Regions from separate parts of the Kitasatospora sp. MMS16-BH015 genome, predicted to be linked through region 2. Evidence: predicted binding sites of a transcription regulator. Region 2 holds the regulator's gene; the other holds the start of a gene.
What was found. Region 2 encodes HspR, which represses chaperone genes until heat shock. Its sites were predicted from a motif close to TTGAGNNNNNNNNNCTCAA; they were not measured.

Region 1: lon (endopeptidase La) is a predicted target of HspR. The motif match lies at 2,161-2,179, and genes of this name have one in related genera.

Annotation. Positions count from the first base shown of each region.
Region 1 covers NZ_CP025394.1:5,739,059-5,743,436, reverse strand. Annotated here, with positions in the region: gene lon (endopeptidase La) at 1-2,138, opposite strand, end outside; gene CFP65_RS24840 (rhomboid-like protein) at 2,397-3,149, opposite strand; gene CFP65_RS24835 (response regulator transcription factor) at 3,598-4,332, shown strand.
Region 2 covers NZ_CP025394.1:4,268,076-4,272,453, reverse strand. Annotated here, with positions in the region: gene CFP65_RS18495 (hypothetical protein) at 1-165, opposite strand, end outside; gene CFP65_RS39020 (hypothetical protein) at 540-731, shown strand; gene CFP65_RS18490 (helix-turn-helix domain-containing protein) at 787-1,800, opposite strand; gene CFP65_RS18485 (heat shock protein transcriptional repressor HspR) at 1,998-2,501, opposite strand; gene dnaJ (molecular chaperone DnaJ) at 2,521-3,666, opposite strand; gene grpE (nucleotide exchange factor GrpE) at 3,759-4,361, opposite strand; gene dnaK (molecular chaperone DnaK) at 4,358-4,378, opposite strand, start outside.

The DNA of each region.
Region 1 (4,378 bases), 1.5 Mb from region 2:
CTCGGGCCGTCCTTGGGGACGGCACCGGCCGGCACGTGCAGGTGGATGCCGCGCTCCCGCAGGCCGGTGACCGGCAGCTCCAGCTCGGCGCCGCGCGAACGCAGGTAGGAGAGCGCGATGTGCGCGGACTCCTTCATCACGTCGCCCAGCTGACCGGTCAGGGTCAGGCCGGTGCCGCCGGTCTCGGCGTCGGCCAGCGAGGCCTCGATGTAGAGGACGTCGCCGCCCGCGCCGGTGACGGCCAGGCCGGTGGCCACGCCCGGCACCGCGGTGCGCCGCTCGGCCGGCTCCTGGGCGGACTCGGGGGTGTGGTGCGGACGCCCGATCAGGCCGCGCAGGTCGGCCGCGCCGACGGTGGTGGGCAGCTCGCGCTCGCCCAGCTCGCTCTGCGCAGCGATCTTCCGCAGGATGCGGGCCACCGAGCGCTCCAGGTTGCGGACGCCCGCCTCGCGGGTGTACTCCCCCGCGAGCAGCCGGAGCGCCGCCTCCTCGACGGTGATCTCCTCGGGCTTCAGCCCGGCCCGCTCCAGCTGCCGGGGCAGCAGGTGGTCACGGGCGATGACCACCTTCTCGTCCTCGGTGTAGCCGTCGAGGCGCACCAGCTCCATCCGGTCGAGCAGCGCCTCGGGGATGGCCTCCAGCACGTTGGCGGTGGCCAGGAAGACCACGTCGGAGAGGTCGAGCTCGACCTCCAGGTAGTGGTCGCGGAAGGTGTGGTTCTGCGCCGGGTCGAGCACCTCGAGCAGCGCCGCCGCCGGGTCGCCCCGGTAGTCGGAGCCGACCTTGTCGATCTCGTCGAGCAGCACGACCGGGTTCATCGAGCCGGCCTCCTTGATCGCCCGCACGATGCGGCCCGGCAGCGCGCCGACGTAGGTGCGGCGGTGGCCCCGGATCTCGGCCTCGTCCCGCACGCCGCCGAGCGCGACCCGGACGAAGTCACGCCCCATCGCCCGGGCGACCGACTCACCCAGCGAGGTCTTGCCCACCCCGGGCGGCCCGACCAGCGCCAGCACCGCGCCGCCCGCCCGTCGCCCACCACCACCCTCAACCGAGGCGCTACGCGCCGCCCCTTCTGATCCACGCCCGCCGACCAGCCCGAGCCCCTGGTCGGCCCGGCGCTTGCGCACGGCCAGGTACTCGACGATCCGGTCCTTCACGTCGCCCAGGCCCGCATGGTCGGCGTCCAGCACCGCCCGCGCGCCCTGGATGTCGTACGCGTGCTCGCTGCGCTCGTTCCAGGGCAGCTCCAGGACGGTGTCCAGCCAGGTGCGGATCCAGGAGCCCTCCGGCGACTGGTCGGAGGAGCGCTCCAGCTTGTCGACCTCCTTGAGCGCGGCCTCCCGCACCTTCTCGGGCAGGTCGGCGGCCTCGACCCGGGCCCGGTAGTCGCCCTCCTCGTCGACGGCCTCGCCGTTCAGCTCGGCCAGCTCCTTGCGGACGGCCTCCAGCTGGCGGCGGAGCAGGAACTCCTTCTGCTGCTTGGCGACGCCCTCCTCCACGTCCTTGCGGATGGTGTCGTTGACCTCCTCCTCGGCGAGGTGGTCGCGCAGCAGGCCCAGCGCGAACTCCAGGCGGGCCACCTGGTCGGCCTCCAGCAGCACCTTGAGCTTCTGCTCGGCGGTGGCGAACGGCGCGTACCCGATCTGGTCGGCCAACTCGCCGATGCCCTCGATCTGGGCCACCCGGTCGACCACCTGCCAGGCACCGCGCTTGCGCAGCCACTGCGTGGTCAGCGCCTTGTACTCCTTCACCAGCTCGGCGGCCCGCCCGGCCACCGGCAGCCCGGCGTCGGACTCTCGGAACGCACTGGTCTCCACCCAGAGCGCGGCCCCCGGCCCCGTGGTACCGGCGCCGATCCGCACCCTTCGCACCGCCCGCACCAGCGCGGCCGGCTCCCCGTCGGCCAGCCGCCCGACCTGCTCGACGGAGGCCAAGGTGCCGACCGCCGCGTACGAGCCGTCCAGCCGGGGCACCAGCAGCACCAGCGGCTTCCCGCCCTGGGCCCCGGCCCGGGCGGCCTCCACGGCGGCCCGCACCTCGGTGTCCTTCAGATCCAGCGGCACGACCATGCCGGGGAGCACGACCTCGTCGTCGAGCGGCAGCACAGGCAGAGTGAGCGGAGTGGACGTCGATGCCATGATCTCTCCCCAGTCAGCGAAGTTGAGTTGACCTGACTAAGGTTTGGCGATCCCGGATTGTTCCCGCCCCACTGTTCACTCTGAGAGAACAACAATCCCCCAGGGGCGCGGGGAACTGCGCGAAGCGGAAGGAGCGCGCCGTGAAGATCGCAGAGATGCCCACCTGCACCGTCAACGGATAGTGCAAGTGGGCATCCCGGTAAGACAGCAGCAGAGTGCAGGGTCGGCCGCGCCGTTCCCCGCGCCCCCAACTTAAGATCACGCCCCAGCAAGGACCAGACGCCGGAGCCTCCACGGGGCCCGGGGTCCGCCCCGGAGCCAGCGCCAGAGCCCCACCCCGACCAGGAGCGCCACCGGGTGCCCGACGCCCGTCACCAGGTCGGTGCCGTCGGCCAGCTGGTGGCCGATCATCACGGCGGCCACGCCGAGGGCGACGACCCGCCCGCCCGGCCGGAGCAGGCCGGCGAGTGCGCCGAGGCTGGCGAGCACGCCGTAGCTGACGCCGATGTCCAGGGAGTCCAGGGCGGCGTCGCCCATGCTGCCGGTGGCCACGGCGATGGCGACCACGGCCTGGGAGATGAGGGTGGCGATCACGTGGCCGGCCGCGAAGACCGCGGCGGCCCGCCAGGCGCCGACCCGGCGTTCGAGCGGGGCGACGGTGAGGGCGAAGGCCCAGAGGTAGGGCATCCAGAGCGGGCCGGCCACCCAGAGGCCGCTGCAGAGCAGCGAGACGATCGGGCGGTGCAGCAGGTTGTGGCCGTCGGTGCTGGAGATGGCCTGGAGGCGGTGCACCAGGTCGGGGTCGGCGCAGCGGGCGAAGAGGGTCGTCCCGAGCAGCACGAGGAGGTAACCGAGCGCGAAGCGGTTGCGCCTGGGCGTCGGCACGACGCCGATCACCCGACCGAGCACGCCGTACCGGAGCCCGTAGCGGAGGCCGCCGTAAGGCACCAGCGTCTCGGCGAGCGGCCCCGACTCACGGGGCCGCGCGGTCTCGCTCTGCGCCTGTGACATGTCGCCTCCACTCCCAGCTGTTCCGCCCCCCGGACTTCGCTGCCAGCAACTTGTCGTGCCCACGGTACGTGGCACTTCTGAGAGCCGGCTGAGGATGCGCTGTGAAGATCGCTTGAAGAGCCGGCGCCCCGGCCCTCACCGCGGCCCGGAGCCGCCCTCTGTTTACGGACCAGTAGCCCCGCTGCTGAGGAGTGTGCCATCCCATCAGCGGCATACGCACCGTTACGGGCGATATTTTTGCCGGGTAAGGTATCGCCCCGTGCCCCGTCCCGACCAGGTCCGGCACCCGCCGCCCGGGCCGGAAATGTCCGGTTGACCTGCCAGGACACCAGCGGTGTCCGTACGCTCGCTGGCGGGGCACAGCCCACGACGGAACAAGACGACTACGAGCGGAGCCCGCTGTCCCCACAGGCAGCCGGCCCGTAGCCCTGGGGGCGGTGGCGTGACCGTGACAGACATTCAGCAGGACACCAGCAACGGCGCGGTGAGCACACAACGACGCGTGCTCGTCGTCGAGGACGAACCCACGATCGCCGAGTCGATCGCGGCCCGGCTGGGCGCGGAGGGGTTCAAGGTCGCCGTGGCCCACGACGGGCCCGGCGCGGTGGACGGCTTCCACACCTGGCAGCCGGACCTCGTCGTGCTCGACGTGATGCTGCCCGGCTTCGACGGCCTGGAGGTGTGCCGCCGGATCCAGGCGCAGCGCCCGGTGCCCGTCCTGATGCTGACCGCGCGGGACGACGAGACGGACCTACTGGTCGGCCTCGGGGTCGGTGCGGACGACTACATGACCAAGCCGTTCTCGATGCGCGAGCTCGCGGCCCGGGTCAACGTGCTGCTGCGCCGCGTGGAGCGCGCCCAGCAGGCGGCCCGCACGCCGGCGCTCGGCAGCTTGCGCTTCGGCGAGCTGGAGATCGACCATGTGCAGCGCCGGGTCCGGCTCGGCTCGGGCGACGTGCACCTGACGCCCACCGAGTTCGACCTGCTGGCCTGCCTGGCGGCGCAGCCGCGCGCGGTGCTCACCCGTGAGCAGCTGCTCGCGGAGGTCTGGGACTGGACGGACGCCTCGGGCACCCGCACGGTCGACAGCCACGTGAAGGCGCTGCGCCGGAAGATCGGCGCGAGCTGGATCCGCACGGTGCACGGAGTCGGGTACGCCCTGGAGGCACCCCTCTCGCAGTAGTGGCACCGGGCGTTCGGGCCACCGGGGGGCCCTACGTCCACCGTCA
Region 2 (4,378 bases):
GCGCAGCAGCGTGGACCGCAGCGTGGTCAGCCGAGTCCGGCTGGCCAGCGTCACCACGCTGTCGGCCGGGCCGGTCAGCCGCATGAGCGGTGCGGCCAGGAACACCCGAGCGCGCCGACCCTCGGGGGTCTGGGCAGCACGATCGCGCAGGTAGGGCTCACTCATGTCGACTCCGGGGGAGGAAGGACGGGGGAGCGGACAGCCGCTGCCGGTGGAGCGGGCCGGGAGATCCGCTCGGCCGGCACCGTGCTGTGCCGGTTCGGTGGTGTTCCTCGGGCGAGCTGTCGCTGACTGACGGGGGACCGCATCAGCACCGGGGAGACGGCGGGTTGTTCCCGGTGAGACCTGCTGATCGTCCAACGGCCGGAGCCGGTACGTCCACTGACACATGGTGGCATCTGGCTGCCTGGCAGCGAGATGACGCACCTTGCAGAAAGCGGACGCAGTGACAGTGACCCTGTCTGTGAGGCATGATCTGAGCTAATGTTCGAGGCTTCATTTTTTGGTGAGGCATAACCCCGAGGAAGGATTTGGTCGCAATGTCTCGCATGCGCCGTTTTGTTCGCTTCGTCGCCGTGCCACTTGCCCTGGGTGCAGCGATGTTGACCAGCAGCAATCTGGCACACGCTGCAGACAGCGCCTGGACGCGAGCCACGACGGTCGTCTCGGCCGATCAGTCGATGGCGAAGGCCCTGCCCACGGTGTCCCCGCTGGACTCGGCCTGGACCTGAGCCGCCTGTTCCTGCTGCTCCCACCCGGGCGAACGGGGCGTCCGGGCGAACGATGTCACCCGAAGGCTTCGGTCGACTCGACGACTTCGGGGTTGGTCCTGGCCAGGACGTAGCCCAGCTGGAAGAGCGACTCCACGTGGTACTCCTCGCGCATCTCAGCGATATGGCGGGCCAAGGTGCGCTCACTGATGCCCAGGCGTCGGGCGATAACGCGGTGGTTGATCCCCTTCAGCAGGAGATCGATGATCGTCTGACGCAGGCGGGAAACGACTTGTGGCGGAACTGTCCGTGTTCCGTCAAAGTCCAACCCCCGACTCCAGTTCCGCTCGAATACCTCTTCCACAAGGTAGCTTATGACGGCCTGATCGTGAATGAACGCGGCCAAGTTTAGATCCTCGGCCACCGGAATCACGGCAGTTCGACGGTCGATCACGATAAGTCGCGTGTAGGGCTCGTCGAGTGTCCGTACTTGACCGCCGTGTTCGGCTATCGCGGCAACGTAGTCCCGGGTCGGCGGGTGGTACCGGGTGCTCGGGTGGTAGATCGTCCGGATGTCGGCGCCGCGGCGCAGCATTTCGAGATCCCGGTCGATCACGCCGGCCAGTGCCTCAGGGGGACGCGGCCCGCCGGGTTGGGCGGCCAGCATTTCCTCCATGCAACTGCTGACCAGCTGGCCGAGACGCTGGTTGATCAGCACTTTGCCTCGGACATACTCGATCGTGCCCCCGGTCTGCTCCGGCACCCGGAAGGACTCGGCGAGCTCCTGGAGCTCGGCGGGCAGCGACACGGCCCGGTTGAGCAGGTCCAGCGCCTTGCGCTGCCAGGTGGTGCTGAGACGGACGGACAGCTGCTCCGGATCTATGGCGACCAGCACGTCGGGATTGTCGGTGTCCGGCACGAGCAGGCCGATATCCGTCAGCTCGTGCAGGCAGCCGCGCACGGCCTCGTCGGTGTCCGCCGGACGGAGCCGACCGTGGGCTCTCATGACCGATCGGTAGAGCTCCCTGGCCTCGGTGGAGAGAACTCCCAAACCGCCGGTGGTGAGCCCGGGCTCGTCCGTCTCAGTCATCTGGGCTCCTTGCCGTCGGCTGATCGGATGGACGGGTGTTGTGCGCCCAACGGGGATCATATGGGGGCACTGCCGATGGGCGACCGTGAGTATTGAATTTGCCGCAGTCATCACGACTGGGTCGCACTCTCTCACCCAAAGCCGAGCCGCCGACACCCCCTGTTCGAAGGGTATCGGCGGCATGGGCGACGCACCGCTCAGCGCTTCGGCCGCCAGACGACCAGGGCGCTGGACTGCTGGACGGACTGGTAGGGGACGAGGTCGCGGCGGTAGGAGGCGTGGACGGCGGCCTCGCGCTGCTGGAGGGAGCTGGCGGTGGCGTCGAGGGTGGCGGCCAGTTCGGTGATCCGGGACTGGAGGGCGGCCACCTGGTTCTCGAGCTCGATGATGCGCTTGATGCCGGCCAGGTTGATGCCCTCGTCCTGGGAGAGGCGCTGGACCTCCCGCAGCTGCTGGATGTCGCGGGCCGAGTAGCGGCGGCCGCGGCCGGCCGTGCGGTCGGGGCAGACCAGGCCGAGGCGGTCGTACTGGCGGAGGGTCTGGGGGTGCAGGCCGGAGAGCTCGGCGGCCACCGAGATGACGTAGACGGGCGTCTCTTCGGTGAGCTGGTAGGTGACCCGGGGCGCCGAGGCGCGGCGGGTGCCGCCGGGCAGGCCCTCGCCGAGGCCGGGGCCCGGACCGATCGGTTCCTGGCTGTTCATGGGATCACGCATCATCTGGTCACGCTCCCTCCGCCGCCCGGAAGAGGTCGGCTCGTGGGTCGTCCGAGGCGGTGGCCTCGCGATACTGCTCCAGGGCCGTCAGGGCGTCGCCCTCGACGCTCTTCGGGACCGCGACCTCCACGGTGACCAGCAGGTCGCCGCGGGTGCCGTCCTTGCGGGTGGCGCCCTTGCCCCGGGCGCGGAGGGTGAGTCCGTTGGCGCTGCCCGCCGGGAGGCGGAGCTTGACCGACGGGCCGGCCAGGGTGGGCACCTCGATGGTGCCGCCCAGAGCGGCTTCGGGGAAGGACACCGGCACGGTGACCGTCAGGTTGTCGCCCTTGCGGCCGAAGACCGGGTGGGGGTCGACGTGCACGGTGACGTAGAGGTCGCCCGGCTGCCCGCCGCGCTCGCCCTGGGCGCCCTTGCCCTTGAGCCGGATGCGCTGGTCGGCCTGGACGCCGGCCGGGATGCGGACCTGCATGGTGCGGGCCGAGGAGGCCCGGCCGCTGCCGTGGCACTCGGTGCACGGGTCGTCGACCAGCATGCCGCGGCCCTTGCAGTCGCGGCAGGGCTCGGAGAGCGCGAAGGCGCCCTGGCCCCGGCTCACGGTGCCCGCGCCCACGCAGGTGGGGCAGACCCGGGGGGTGGTGCCGGCCTTGGCGCCGGTGCCGGCGCAGACCTTGCAGGGGGCCTGGCTGGTCATCCGCAGCGGCACGGTGGCGCCGTCCACGGCCTCCTCGAAGGAGAGGGTGACCTCGGTCTCCACGTCCGCGCCCCGGCGCGGCTGGGCCTGTCGGCCGCCGCGGTTGAACAGGCCGCCGAACACGTCGCCGATACCGCCGCTGCCGCCCTGGGCGGAGCCGGAGAAGAGGTCGCCGAAGTCGAAGGAGGCGCCGCCGCCGGGCCCGCCGGAGCGGAAGCCCCCGGAGCCGAACAGGCTGCGGGCCTCGTCGTACTCCTTGCGGCGCTTGTCGTCCGAGAGCACGTCGTACGCCTCGGAGATGTCCTTGAAGCGGTCCTCCGCCTTGGCGTCACCCTTGTTGGCGTCCGGGTGGAACTCGCGGGCCAGCTTCCGGTACGTCTTCTTGATCTCGGCGGTGGTGGCGTCCTTCGGCACACCCAGGACCTTGTAGTAGTCCTTCTCCACGTAGTCCTTGGCACTCATGCCTGCCACAACCTCCCGAAGTGCATTTCGATATGCCGCTGCGGAGCCGTCCGTCGTACCTGACGACGTACGACTCCGCAGCGCACAGACTGTCAGCTTTCGGCGGAGCCGTCAGCCTTGTCGCCCGAGGGCTTGGCGGGCTTCTCCGCGTCCGAGGACGCGGCGCCCGGCTGGGGCTCGGCCACGGCCACCATCGCCGGGCGGATGACCCGCTCGCCGATCCGGTAGCCCGGCTGGAGGATCTGGACACAGGTGTCCTCGGTGACGTCCGAGGAGTAGCTGTGCATCAGCGCCTCGTGCAGCGTCGGGTCGAAGGGCTCGCCCTCCTTGCCGAACTGCTGCAGGCCCAGCTTGGCGACCACCGTCTCCAGGTTGTCGGAGACGGACTTGAAGCCACCGGTGACCTCGCCGTGCTCACGGGCCCGGCCGATGTCGTCCAGCACCGGGATCAGGGCCTCCAGGATGTTGGAGACCGCGATCTCGCGCACCGTCAGCCGGTCGCGCTCGACCCGCTTGCGGTAGTTCTGGTACTCGGCCTGGAGCCGCTGCAGGTCGGCCGTGCGCTCGGTGACCTCGCGCTGCGCTGCGGCGAGCTCCTCCGCGGCGCCGCCCGAGACCGCCTCCTCGGCGGCCTTCAGGACGGCCTCCTCGGCGGAGTCGTCGCCGGGCTTGTCGCCCTGCGGCTTCTCCGTCATGCCTTGTCACCCTTCGG